Regions from separate parts of the Streptomyces sp. NPDC006739 genome, predicted to be linked through region 1. Evidence: riboswitches for the same ligand, from Rfam matches in the RefSeq annotation. Region 1 holds a riboswitch; each other region holds the start of a gene.

Evidence for each region. A riboswitch is a leader RNA that binds a small molecule or an ion and turns the genes downstream of it on or off. The one in region 1 is predicted to bind thiamine pyrophosphate.
Region 2: another riboswitch for thiamine pyrophosphate. It lies ahead of ACFYMM_RS22400 (thiamine ABC transporter substrate binding subunit); the one in region 1 lies ahead of thiO (glycine oxidase ThiO).
Region 3: another riboswitch for thiamine pyrophosphate. It lies ahead of thiC (phosphomethylpyrimidine synthase ThiC); the one in region 1 lies ahead of thiO (glycine oxidase ThiO).

What each region holds. Positions count from the first base shown of each region.
Region 1 covers NZ_JBIAGM010000002.1:379,398-383,671, forward strand. The annotation lists gene ACFYMM_RS05120 (Rv2175c family DNA-binding protein) at 801-1,166, opposite strand; gene ACFYMM_RS05125 (NAD(P)/FAD-dependent oxidoreductase) at 1,225-2,466, opposite strand; TPP riboswitch at 2,604-2,715, shown strand; gene thiO (glycine oxidase ThiO) at 2,713-3,873, shown strand; gene thiS (sulfur carrier protein ThiS) at 3,870-4,070, shown strand; gene ACFYMM_RS05140 (thiazole synthase) at 4,073-4,274, shown strand, end outside.
Region 2 covers NZ_JBIAGM010000011.1:101,054-105,327, reverse strand. The annotation lists gene ACFYMM_RS22410 (phosphatidate cytidylyltransferase) at 1-174, shown strand, start outside; gene rlmN (23S rRNA (adenine(2503)-C(2))-methyltransferase RlmN) at 274-1,380, shown strand; TPP riboswitch at 1,404-1,511, shown strand; gene ACFYMM_RS22400 (thiamine ABC transporter substrate binding subunit) at 1,600-2,673, shown strand; gene ACFYMM_RS22395 (ABC transporter permease) at 2,721-4,274, shown strand, end outside.
Region 3 covers NZ_JBIAGM010000004.1:69,237-73,510, reverse strand. The annotation lists gene ACFYMM_RS10115 (YibE/F family protein) at 1-1,338, opposite strand, end outside; TPP riboswitch at 1,410-1,588, shown strand; gene thiC (phosphomethylpyrimidine synthase ThiC) at 1,581-3,365, shown strand; gene ACFYMM_RS10105 (hypothetical protein) at 3,490-4,274, opposite strand, start outside.

The sequences.
Region 1 (4,274 bases):
GCGGGTGCCTTCCCGGTCGGCGGGCGGCGCCTCGGGCGGGCGGGCGCCTTCCCGGTCGGCGGGCGGCGGGCGGCGGCGGCGACCCAGCGTGCGGTGCCTCCGACAGGCGGCCGCCTTCCCGGTCGGCGGGCGGCGACGGCGACGGCGACCCAGCGTGCGGTGCCTCCGGCAGGCGGGCGCCTTCCTGGTCGGGGGCGGCGGCCCGGCGGACGGTGCCTCCGACAGGCGGCTGCCTTCCCGGTCGGCGGGCCGCGGCCGGCGGCGGCCCAGCGTGCGGTGCCTCCGGGGGCGGGCGCCTTCCCGGTCGGCGGCGGCCCAGCGTGCGGTGCCTCCGGCAGGCGGGTGCCTTCCCGGTCGGCGGGCGGCGGCCCAGCGTGCGGTGCCTCCGGGGGGCGGGCGTCTTCCCGGTCGGCGGGTGGTTCTTCCCGAGCGCGTTTCATCGCCCGTCCGGCTGGCGGGCAGGGTGGCCTGGCCGGCGGAGCGGTCAGCGCGCGGGTTGCCGGGTCCACCAGCGGTCCGGCCTCTCGCAAGGGCGGGCTGCCGGGACAGTGGGCCGTGCTTCCGGGGAGCGGCCGGGAGGGCTACCCGTGAGCGAGTTGGCCCCGGTCGGCGGGCCGGACTGTCGGGGCAGGTCGGGCTGGGCAGACCCCGGTGACCCGGCCCGCCGGGCATGGCGAGTGGAGGTCTTGCCGGTCGGCCTCCCCTTTCCGCCGGCGGCGGACGGGCAGCCGCGGTCCGGGCACGGGGGTGGAGGCCGGCGCCTCGGGGGGTGGGCCGGGGCGCCGGTCGTCGGCCGTGGGTCAGACGGCGAGCGCCTGGGCGCGGCGCTTCACCTCCGTGCCGCGGTTCTCACTCAGGGCCTGCGCCGGGGTGCCGGGCAGGGTCGGGTCGGGGGTGAAGAGCCACTCCAGCATCTCCTCGTCCGTGAAGCCGTCGTCCCTCAGGAGCGTCAGGGTCCCGGACAGCCCCTTGACGACCTTGTCCCCGTCGATGAAGGCGGCGGGGACGTGCAGGGCCCGGTTCTCACCACGGCGTACGGCGATCAGCTGGCCGTCCTTGACCAGCTGCCGCACACGTGTCACCTCGACGTCCATTTGTTCGGCGATGTCGGGGAGGGTGAGCCAGGCGGGGACGAGAGCATCGATCTTTGCGTCAATCTCGGTCACGGGACAAGCCTGCCATCTGCCACTGACAGTCGGAAGTCGGGCCGGTCCACATGGGAGGTCAGACGGCGGTCGCGTCCTTGAGCGGGCGGGCCGGATCCACCAGGGCCACCGCGTCCATGCGCCGCCCCGCCTCGATCAGCCGCCGCCCCTGGGCCAGGTCCCGTGGCCGTCCGACCGCGAGCAGGGCCACCAGGCGGTCCTGGCGCAGCCAGCACACCGTCCAGGCGGGTCCGGCCGGGTCCCCGCGCCACACGGCCCGGTCGGCCGAGGCGTGGTGCCCGGCGTACTGGACGAAGCGGCCGAACTGCTCGGACCAGAAGTACGGCACCGGGTCGTAGACCGAAGGGGTCTCGCCGATGATGTTCGCCGCGACCGTGCGCGGGCCCTGCAGGGCGTTGTCCCAGTGGTGGACGAGCAGCCGTTCGCCGTACCGGGCCGAGGGGAAGGAGGCGCAGTCGCCGACCGCGTACACGTCCGGGACCGAGGTGCGCAGGTGCTCGTCGGCCACCACCTCGCGGTGCGCGCCCAGCTCGACGCCGGAGCCGGCCAGCCACCCGGTGGCGGGCCGGGCGCCGATGCCGACCACCACGGCGCCCGCGGGCAGCCGCGAGCCGTCGTCCAGCACCACCGCGCCGGGCTCGACGCGCTCCACGCGCGCGTGCGTACGCAGGACGGCGCCGATGTCGGCGTACCAGGCGGCCATCGGCGCGGCCACCTCGGCGGGCAGCGCGCCCGCCAGCGGACGGTCGGCGGCCTCGACGACGGTCACCGCGCAGCCCGCCTCACGGGCCGCCGTCGCGAACTCGGCGCCGATCCAGCCCGCGCCGACCACCACGACGTCGTGCTGCCGGGCGAGCACGGGCCGCAGCCGTTCGGCGTCGTCCAGGGTGCGCAGCAGGTGCACGCCGGGCACACCCTCCGCGCCCGGCAGCCGGATCGGTTCCGCGCCGGTGGCCAGGACCAGGACGTCGTACGGGACGGGCCCGGACCCGGTGTCCAGCTGGTGGTCGCCGGGGCGCAGGCCGGTCACCTCGCGTCCGAGGGACAGCTCGATGCCGAGCGCCTCGAAGTCGACGTCGAAGGCGGAGCCCTCGGCCTTGCCGAGCAGCACCGCCTTGGACAGCGGCGGCCGGTCGTACGGCTGGTGCGGCTCGGCGCCGATCAGCGTCACGCTGCCGGTGAACCCCTGTTCGCGCAGCGCGACCGCGGTCTGCACCCCGGCCATGCCCGCACCGACGACGACCACGCGCCGCCCCTGTGACGTGCCCTCTTCCCGCGCTTCCCGCGTCTGCTCGCTCACCCGATCACCTTAGACAACTGACAAAACGTCAGTCAGCAAGTGCGTTCAGTGACCTGTTGCACAGCGGGCGCGCGGCCGCGCCCCGCCGGGCGGTGCCCTTACAGAGCCGTGGAACGGGGGGCTAGGGTGGCGACCGTACACGCACTCGCGGGAGCCCGGACGCACCGGGCTGAGAGGGAGGCTGGCGGCCTCCGACCGTACGAACCTGATCCGGGTCATGCCGGCGAAGGGAGGGGCTGGACGCCCATGTCGTCACGTACGTCAGACGTCCTCGTCATCGGGGGCGGGATCATCGGCCTGGTCACGGCCTGGCGCGCCGCGCAGCGCGGGTTCCGCACGGCCGTGGTGGACCCCGAGCCGGGCGGCGGGGCCGCGCGGGTGGCCGCCGGGATGCTGGCCGCGGTCACCGAACTGCACTACGGAGAGCAGACCCTGCTGGGGCTCAACCTGGCCTCGGCCCGCCGCTACCCGGACTTCGCGGCCGAGCTGACCGAGCTGACCGGCCAGGACCTCGGCTACCGCCGCTGCGGCACCCTCGCCGTCGCTCTGGACGCCGACGACCGCGCCCATCTGCGCGAGCTGCACGCCCTCCAGCGGCGCTCGGGCCTGGAGTCGGTGTGGCTGTCCGGGCGGGAGTGCCGGCGCCTGGAGCCGATGCTCGCGCCGGGCGTGCGCGGCGGCCTGCGGGTCGACGGCGACCACCAGATCGACCCACGACGGCTGGCCACCGCGCTGGTGGCCGCGTGCGAACGGGTGGGGGTGGTCTTCCACCACGCCTGGGCCGAGCGCCTGCACGTCGTACGGGACCGCGCGGCCGGCGTCCGCACGGCGGACGGCACCGAGCTGGGTGCGGGCCGGGTGGTGCTCGCGGGGGGCAGTCTGAGCGGGCGGCTGGCGGGCGTGCCGGAGCACGTCCTGCCGCCGGTGCGGCCGGTGAAGGGGCAGGTGCTGCGGCTGGCCGTGCCCCGGCGGCACGCGCCGTTCCTGAGCCGGACGGTGCGGGCGGTGGTGCGCGGCAGCCATGTCTACCTGGTGCCACGGGAGAACGGCGAGCTGGTGGTCGGGGCGACCAGCGAGGAGCTGGGCTGGGACACGACGGTGACGGCGGGGGGCGTGTACGAGCTGCTGCGGGACGCCCACGAGCTGGTGCCCGGCATCACCGAGCTGCCGCTGACCGAGACCCGGGCGGGGCTGCGGCCCGGCTCCCCGGACAACGCGCCGCTGCTCGGACCGACCGAGCTTGACGGGCTGCTGCTGGCCACCGGGCACTACCGCAACGGCGTACTGCTCACCCCGGTCACCGGTGACGTCCTCGCGCACGCGCTGAGCACCGGTGATCTGCCGGACGAGGCGCTGCCGTTCACCCCGAGGCGGTTCGCCGCCGCGCGCTCGGAGCAGCCGGCATGAACATCTCCGTCAACGGGGAGCCCCGGGAGTTCGCGCCCGGCACGGCTCTCGACACCGTCGTGCGTGCCCTGACCGCGGCGCCCTCCGGGGTGGCCGCCGCGCTCAACGAGACCGTCGTCCCGCGCGGGCAGTGGGCGGCGACCGCGCTGTCCGAGGGTGACCGCGTCGAAGTCCTCACCGCCGTCCAAGGAGGCTGACCATGGCCGACGATCCCTTCTTCCTCGGCGGTGCGTCCTTCGCGTCCCGCCTGATCATGGGCACCGGCGGCGCCCCGAGCCTGGACGTCCTGGAGCGGGCGCTGGTCGCCTCCGGCACGGAGCTGACCACCGTGGCGATGCGCCGCGTGGACCCTTCCGTGCACGGCTCGGTGCTCTCGGTGCTGGAGCGGCTGGGCATCGGGG
Region 2 (4,274 bases), on a different contig from region 1:
GTCAGCGCCACGCTGGGCGACCTCGGCGAGTCCATGATCAAGCGTGACCTGGGCATCAAGGACATGGGCACCCTGCTCCCCGGCCACGGCGGCATCATGGACCGCCTGGACTCACTGCTGCCGACGGCTCCGGTGGTGTGGCTGCTGATGGTGGTGTTCGTCGGCTCGGCCTGACCCTCCCGGGCACGGCACACGGCCCCCGTCCCGGGCAGGACGGGGGCCCTCGCACGCGAGGACCGGGCCGCGGAGTGGATCTGCGACACTGGTACGGCTATGCCTAAGCCCGGAGAACTCACTTTCGTCGCCCCCCGCGGAGCCAAGAAGCCGCCGCGGCATCTCGCCGATCTCACGCCCGCGGAGCGCAAGGACGCCGTGGCGGAGGCCGGGGAGAAGCCGTTTCGCGCCAAGCAGCTCTCGCAGCACTACTTCGCGCGGTACGCGCACGACCCGGAGCAGTGGACCGACATCCCCGCCGGGTCGCGGGACAAGCTCCGCGAGGCGCTGTTTCCCGAGCTGATGACCGTCGTACGGCATCTGTCGACCGACCAGGGCACCACCCGCAAGACGCTGTGGCGGCTGTTCGACGGGACGCTCGTGGAGTCGGTGCTGATGCGCTACCCGGACCGGGTGACGATGTGCATCAGCTCGCAGGCGGGGTGCGGGATGAACTGCCCGTTCTGCGCGACCGGGCAGGCGGGGCTCGACCGGAATCTGTCCACCGCCGAGATCGTCCACCAGATCGTGGACGGCATGCGGGCGCTCAGGGACGGGGAGGTGCCCGGCGGGCCCGCCCGGCTCTCCAACATCGTCTTCATGGGGATGGGCGAGCCGCTGGCCAACTACAAGCGGGTCGTCGGTGCCGTCCGCGCGCTGACCGACCCCGCGCCGGACGGGCTCGGGCTCTCGCAGCGCGGGATCACGGTGTCGACGGTCGGCCTCGTGCCGGCCATCCACCGGTTCGCCGACGAGGGCTTCAAGTGCCGGCTCGCCATCTCCCTGCACGCTCCCGACGACGAACTGCGCGACACCCTCGTCCCCGTGAACACGCGGTGGAAGGTGCGCGAGGTGCTCGACGCCGGATTCGAGTACGTCGAGAAGAGCGGGCGCCGGCTGTCCATCGAGTACGCGCTGATCCGGGACATCAACGACCAGGCCTGGCGCGGTGACCGGCTGGGGCGGCTGCTCAGGGGCAAGCCCGTGCACGTGAACCTGATTCCGCTCAACCCGACGCCGGGGTCCAAGTGGACCGCCTCCCGGCCCGAGGACGAGAAGGCCTTCGTCGAGGCGATCGGGGCCCACGGTGTGCCGGTGACGGTCCGGGACACCCGGGGGCAGGAGATCGACGGGGCCTGCGGTCAGCTCGCGGCCACCGAGCGGTAATCTGAGCCGGTACGTACATCTTCATATTCCGACAGGGGAGCGCCACAGCGCTGAGAGTGCGGCAACCGGGCCGCAGACCCTCTGAACCTTGCCCAGGTCATTCTGGGTAGGAAGTTCGGTCATCACTCAAGCTGTTGCGCCCTGCCCGGGAGCCGGCGGATCCCTCCGACGGTCCCGGACAGGGCCGCGTCTCTTCCTGGTCTGCCAGGAGGAATCTCAGTGAGCAACAACAAGTTCGTGGTCGCGGCCGTCGGCCTCGGTCTCGTCGCGCTGTCCGCGTGCGGGTCGGCCGGCGGCAAGGGGGCGGCCGACTCCAAGACCGTCACCCTGGTCAGCCACGACTCGTGGGCCGTCTCCAAGAACGTGCTCAAGGACTTCGAGAAGCGGTCCGGCTACCAGGTCAGGGTCCTGAAGGACGGAGACGCCGGACAGGCCGTCAACAAGGCGATCCTGACCAAGGACGACCCGCAGGGCGACGTCTTCTTCGGCGTCGACAACACCCTGCTCTCCCGCGCCCTCGACAACGGCCTCTTCCAGTCCTACCGGGCCAAGGACGCCGACCAGGTCCTGCCGCAGTACCGCGTCGACCAGGCCAGGCACCGGGTCACCCCCATCGACACCGGCGACATCTGCGTCAACTACGACAAGGCCTACTTCGACAAGCACCGGCTGACCCCGCCGCAGTCCTTCGACGACCTGGTCAAGCCGCAGTACAAGAACCTCCTCGTCACCGAGAACGCCGCCACCTCCTCGCCCGGCCTCGGCTTCCTGCTCGGCAGCGCCGCCCGGTACGGCGACGGGGGCTGGCAGGACTACTGGAAGAAGCTGAAGGCCAACGGCGTCAAGGTCGTCGACGGCTGGGAGCAGGCCTACGACCAGGAGTTCTCCGGCTCGGCCGGCGGCCGCAAGGCCAAGGGCGACCGGCCGCTCGTCGTGTCGTACGCCTCCTCGCCGCCCGCCGAGGTGATCTACGCCGACCCGAAGCCGACGACCGCGCCCACCGGGGTGTCGTACGGCACCTGCTTCCGGCAGACCGAGTACGCCGGGCTGCTCGCCGGCGCGCACAACACCAAGGGCGGCAAGGCGTTCATCGACTTCCTGCTGACCAGGGAGTTCCAGGACGACATGCCGCTGAACATGTACGTCTACCCGGTGCGGAAGGACGCCGAGGTGCCCGCGGAGTTCGTGAAGTACGGCCCGCAGGCCAAGGATCCCGAGACCATGGCCCCCGACCGGATCGCCGCCGGCCGTGACCAGTGGGTCAAGTCGTGGACCTCGCTCGTACTCAAGTGACGGCCCCTCGCGGGCGGACGGCGGGGAGGGCGGCGCGGCTCGCCCTGATGGCCGGACCCTTCGCGTTCTTCGCCGTCTTCTTCGCCTGGCCGGTCGCCGCGATCGTCGCCCGCGGGCTGAGGACCGACGGCGTGTGGCGGCTCGGACGGGTCGCCGACGTGCTCGGGCAGTCCGACATCCGGCACGTGCTGTGGTTCACCACCTGGCAGGCGCTCGCCTCCACCGCCCTCACCCTGCTCCTCGCGCTGCCCGCCGCCTACGTCTTCGCCCGTCTCGACTTCCCGGGCCGGCAGGTGCTGCGGGCCGTCGTCACGGTGCCGTTCGTGCTGCCGACGGTCGTCGTCGGTACGGCCTTCCTCGCCCTCGTCGGGCGCGGCGGACTCCTCGACGAACTGTGGGGGGTGCGGCTGGACACCACCGTGTGGGCGATCCTGCTGGCGCACGTCTTCTTCAACTACGCGGTCGTCGTACGGACGGTGGGCGGGCTGTGGGCGCAGCTGGATCCGCGTCAGGAGGACGCCGCCCGGATGCTCGGCGCCTCGCCCCTCGGGGCCTGGCGCCGGGTGACCCTGCCGGCGCTGGCGCCCGCCGTGGCCGCCGCAGCGCTGATGGTGTTCCTGTTCACCTTCACCTCCTTCGGGGTGGTGCAGATCCTGGGCGGCCCCACCTTCTCCACCCTCGAAGTGGAGATCTACCGGCAGACCTCGGAGATCTTCGACCTGTCCACGGCCGCCGTCCTCACCCTCGTGCAGTTCGTCGCGGTCGGCGCCGTCCTCGTCGTCCACGCCTGGACGGTACGGCGGCGGGAGTCCGCGCTGCGCCTGGTGGACGCCTCGGTGACCGCGCGCCGGCCGCGCGGGGCCGGACAGTGGGCGCTGCTCGCCGGCGTCCTCGCCACCGTCGCCCTCCTCCTCGTCCTGCCGCTCGCCGTGCTGGTGGGCCGCTCCCTCGACGCACCCGGCCTCCGCTACTACCGGGCGCTGACGAACGCCGACGGCGGCACCTTCCTGGTGGCACCCGTCACCGCCGTGTGGACCTCGCTGCAGTACGCGGTGGCCGCCACCGCCATCGCGGTGCTCGTCGGGGGGCTCGCCGCCGCCGCGCTGGCCCGCCGGGACGCGGGACGGCTGGTGCGGGGCTTCGACGCGCTGCTGATGCTGCCGCTGGGCGTGTCCGCGGTGACCGTCGGCTTCGGGTTCCTGATCGCCCTCGACAAGCCGCCGCTCGACCTGCGCCAGTCCTGGATCCTGGTGCCGCTCGCCCAGGCGCTGGTCGGCGCCCCCTTCGTCGTACGGACCATGCTGCCCGTGCTGCGGGCCGTCGACGGACGGCTCCGGGAGGCGGCGGCCGTGCTCGGGGCGTCGCCGTGGCGGGTGTGGCGGGAGGTGGACCTGCCGATGGTGCGGCGGGCGCTGCTGATCGCGGCCGGGTTCGCGTTCGCCGTCTCGCTCGGGGAGTTCGGGGCGACCGTGTTCATCGCGCGGCCCGACAACCCGACGCTGCCGGTGGCGGTGGCCCGTCTGCTGGCCCGGCCAGGCGACCTCAACTACGGCCAGGCGATGGCCCTTTCGACGATTCTGATGGTGGTGTGCGCGGTGGCC
Region 3 (4,274 bases), on a different contig from region 1:
GGCGACCAGCCCGATCGAACCGACCAGAGTACGCACGATCTCCTCGGCCACCAGCTCGCTGTTGGCCACCGTCGTCACGCTGCTCTGCGCGATGGAGAACAGCAGCAGCAGCGGCAGCGCGGCACCCGCGTAGGCGAGCACGAGCGTGTTGACCACGGACGCGATGTGGTCACGGCCGATGCGGATACCCGCCCGGTACAGATCGCGCCAGCCCATCGACGGATTGGCCTCGTGAAGCTCCCAGACCGCCGACGTCTGCGTCACCGTCACATCGTCCAGCACACCCAGCGAACCGATGATGACGCCGGCCAGCAGCAGACCGCTCATGTCGATCGAGGGATACAGGCCGTGAATCAGGCCCGTGTTGTCGTCCGTGTTGCCGGTGAGCGCGGCCCAGTCGATGAACTCCGAACCCAGAAGACCGATCAACGACAGCGAGACGAGCGTGCCGAGCACCGCCACGGACGTACGGGCCGACAGACCGTGGCACATGTAGAGGGCGATCAGCATGATGGCACTCGCCCCGACCACCGCCACCAGCAGCGGATTCGAACCCTGCAGGATCGCGGGCAGGATGAAGAGAGTCAGCACCAGGAAGCTCACGGCCAGCGCGACCAGCGCCATGACACCCCGCAACCGGCCCACCACCACGACGGCGATCGCGAAGATCCCGGCGAGCAGTGCCATGGGGAACTTCCGGTTCACATCGGCGACCGAGTACTGCAGATCCTTCGGCGCCGAGGGCTCGTAGGCGACCACGACCTTCTCGCCCTGGTGCAACTGCCGTGACTGGTCCGGCTGAACGATCTCGGTGAACGTACGGCCCTGGTCCTTCCCGGTGTCGACCCGGACAGTCGCCTTTTTGCAGGTGCCCTTCGCCTCCTGTCGCGCCGAGCTGCCCTCGGCGGTGGAGGTGTCCCCGGCCGGGCTGTCCCCGGAGGCGTTCACCGACTTGCAGCTCACCTCGATCACCTTGCTGACCGTGGCCTGCTGTGTCTGCCGGTCGAAACCGACTCCGGTGCGCTCGTGCGGTGGTGCCCCACCTGGCCAGAGCACTACGAGACCGACCACGACGGCCGCGGTGAACGGGATCAGGATGGCGGCGATGACCTTGCGCAGGTGCTTGGAGACCGGCGCGGACGGTCCATGACTGTGACTGTGCGAGTGGCCGTGGCCCCCACCCTGCCGATGGCCGTGCTTCTCGCCTGGTCCATGGTCATGGTCGTGTCCCCGACCGTGGCTCTGATGCTGCTCATGGCCGTGTCCGCCGCCCTCTCCCGGGCCGTCCCCGCGCGGCGGCTCGGGCGGCGGATACGGGTACTGCTGTGTGGTGGTCACCGCCAGATCATCGCAACAACGGCGGGGGCCCCCTGTTCACCGCGCCCGAATTGACGCTAGCGTGGAGGCACCTTTGCACACGCGGGAGCTCGGAGCACCGGGCTGAGAGGGCGCTGACCTCCGTATTCGCGATGTTTCACGTGGAACGAAGTGATGTTTCACATGAAACGCCGCCTGACGGAAGCCGCTGCGTCGACCGCCGAACCTGTTACCGGGTAATGCCGGCGTAGGGAGTAGGTCTCATGACCAACAAGGACGTACGCACGCCTGCCTCCACGCAGAACGCGACCAGCGAGGAGGCCGGGAAGTCCATCGGCTGGCACAAGGGGTATGTCGAGGGTTCACGCCCCGATCTGCGCGTGCCGGTCCGCCAGGTGCACCTCACCAACGGGCAGTCGGTCACGTTGTACGACACATCCGGCCCGTACACCGATCCGCTCGTCGACACCGACGTCCGCAGGGGCCTGTCGCCGTTGCGGGAGAACTGGATCATCGCCCGCGGTGATACCGAGGAGTACGCTGGCCGTCCCGTCCGTCCCGAGGACGACGGGGTCAAGCACACCTCACCGCGCGGGGGCCTGCGCAACCTCGACGCGGTCTTCCCCGGACGGCCCCGTCAGCCGCGCCGGGGCCGGCCCGGAACAGCGGTCACCCAGCTCGCGTACGCCCGCGGGGGCGAGGTCACGCCCGAGATGGAGTTCGTGGCCATCCGGGAGAACGTTTCCCCGGAGGTCGTCCGCGAGGAGATCGCGGCCGGCCGCGCGGTGCTGCCGGCCAATGTCAACCACCCGGAGATCGAGCCGATGATCATCGGCAAGCGATTCCTGGTGAAGGTCAACGCGAACATCGGCAATTCAGCGGTCACGTCCTCCATCGAGGAGGAGGTCGAGAAGATGACCTGGGCGACCCGCTGGGGCGCCGACACGGTCATGGACCTCTCCACCGGCCGGAACATCCACACCACCCGGGAGTGGGTGCTGCGCAACTCCCCCGTCCCCATCGGCACGGTGCCGCTCTACCAGGCACTGGAAAAGGTCGACGGCAAGGCCGAGGAACTGACCTGGGAGATCTACAAGGACACGGTCATCGAGCAGGCCGAACAGGGCGTGGACTACATGACCGTTCACGCGGGCGTCCGGCTGCCGTACGTCCCGCTCACCGCCAACCGCAAGACCGGCATCGTCTCGCGTGGCGGCTCGATCATGGCGGCCTGGTGCCTGGCGCACCACAAGGAGTCGTTCCTGTACGAGAATTTCGAGGAACTGTGCGAAATTCTCGCCACGTACGACGTGACGTACTCGCTCGGTGACGGCCTTCGGCCGGGCTCGATCGCGGACGCCAACGACGAGGCACAGTTCGCGGAGTTGCGCACCCTCGGGGAACTCAACACGATCGCCAAGCGTTTCAACGTACAGACCATGATCGAGGGCCCGGGCCACGTCCCGATGCACAAGATCAAGGAGAACATCGACCTTCAGCAGGAGATCTGCGATGAAGCTCCGTTCTATACGCTCGGCCCGCTGACCACCGACGTCGCGCCCGCGTACGACCACATCACCTCCGGCATCGGCGCCGCGATGATCGCCTGGTGGGGCACGGCCATGCTCTGCTACGTGACGCCCAAGGAGCACCTTGGCCTGCCCAACCGGGACGACGTCAAGACCGGCGTGATCACCTACAAGATCGCGGCCCACGCGGCGGACCTCGCCAAGGGACATCCGGGTGCGCAGCAGTGGGACGACGCGCTGTCGGACGCCCGCTTCGAGTTCCGGTGGGAGGACCAGTTCAACCTCGCCCTCGACCCCGACACGGCACGGGAGTTCCATGACGAGACCCTGCCGGCCGAGCCCGCCAAGACGGCGCACTTCTGCTCCATGTGCGGGCCGAAGTTCTGTTCGATGAAGATCTCCCAGGACATCCGCCGCGAACACGGCGGAAACCGGGCCGAGATCGAGGAGGGCATGGCTCAGAAGTCGAAGGAGTTCGCCGCCGCGGGCAACCGGGTCTACCTGCCTCTCGCGGACTGACTCCGTCGCACCTGGCGGCCGCACAGGCCCTGTCGGGCGTCCGGCCTGGGCCTGTGTGCCTGGGCCGGACGGGGCGCCGGAGCCCCCGAGGAGGGGCACGCGCCCGTGGGTGGGGCGCGCGCCGTCACTCCGGCTGGTGTTCCGGCCCTCCGAACTCCGGGCTGGTGTAGTCCGGGCTGGTGAAGCTGGGGCGCGAGCCGGTCCCGGAGCCCTCGTCCGGGCTGCTGAAGCCGGGGCGGTCGTAGCCGAGGCGCGGCATACGGCTGGTCGGGGCCGGCGAGGCCGGGTGGTGGTGCAGTGTCGTCGTGCCGGGGTCGGCGAGCGCCTCCCGCAGGAACGGCAGGATGCCGCGCTCCAGCAGGGCCTCCCGCCAGGCGTCCCTGGCCCTGGCCACATCGCCGCCCTCCTCGCCGTAGGGTCCGGTCTCCAGCGAGGGGTGGTTGTGCAGGGCGGTGAGCAGCAGACCGACGGCGGCGACCAGGATCGCGGCGGCGGTCACGGCACCGAACACCCAGCCGGCGGTCAGCATGGTCTGGGCGAACGCCGGCTCGGGGTCGAGCATCTTCAGGATGTAGCCGACGAGCAGGAAGATCGCCGCGGCGGTTCCCGCGAGGACGGGGGCGAGGACGGCGAGTACGGCGACGACGCCCGCGCCGCTGGTCTCGGCTGCCTCGCTCAGGGTGGTGGCGAGCCCCATCGCGCCCGTGCCCGGTTCCGTGGAGCCGGACTCGTCGGCGGTCGGCAGGGTGGACGACGCCGGGCGGCGCAGTTCCTCGCGGACCTTCACATAGTGCTGGTACTCGGTCGCCGCGGCCGCCGTGATGAGTGCGGTGGCGTTGAGCGCCATGGTGCGCAGCTGTTCTGAATTGAGCCGCTGTCCGACACCGGCCAGTTCCGGACGGTGTGGTG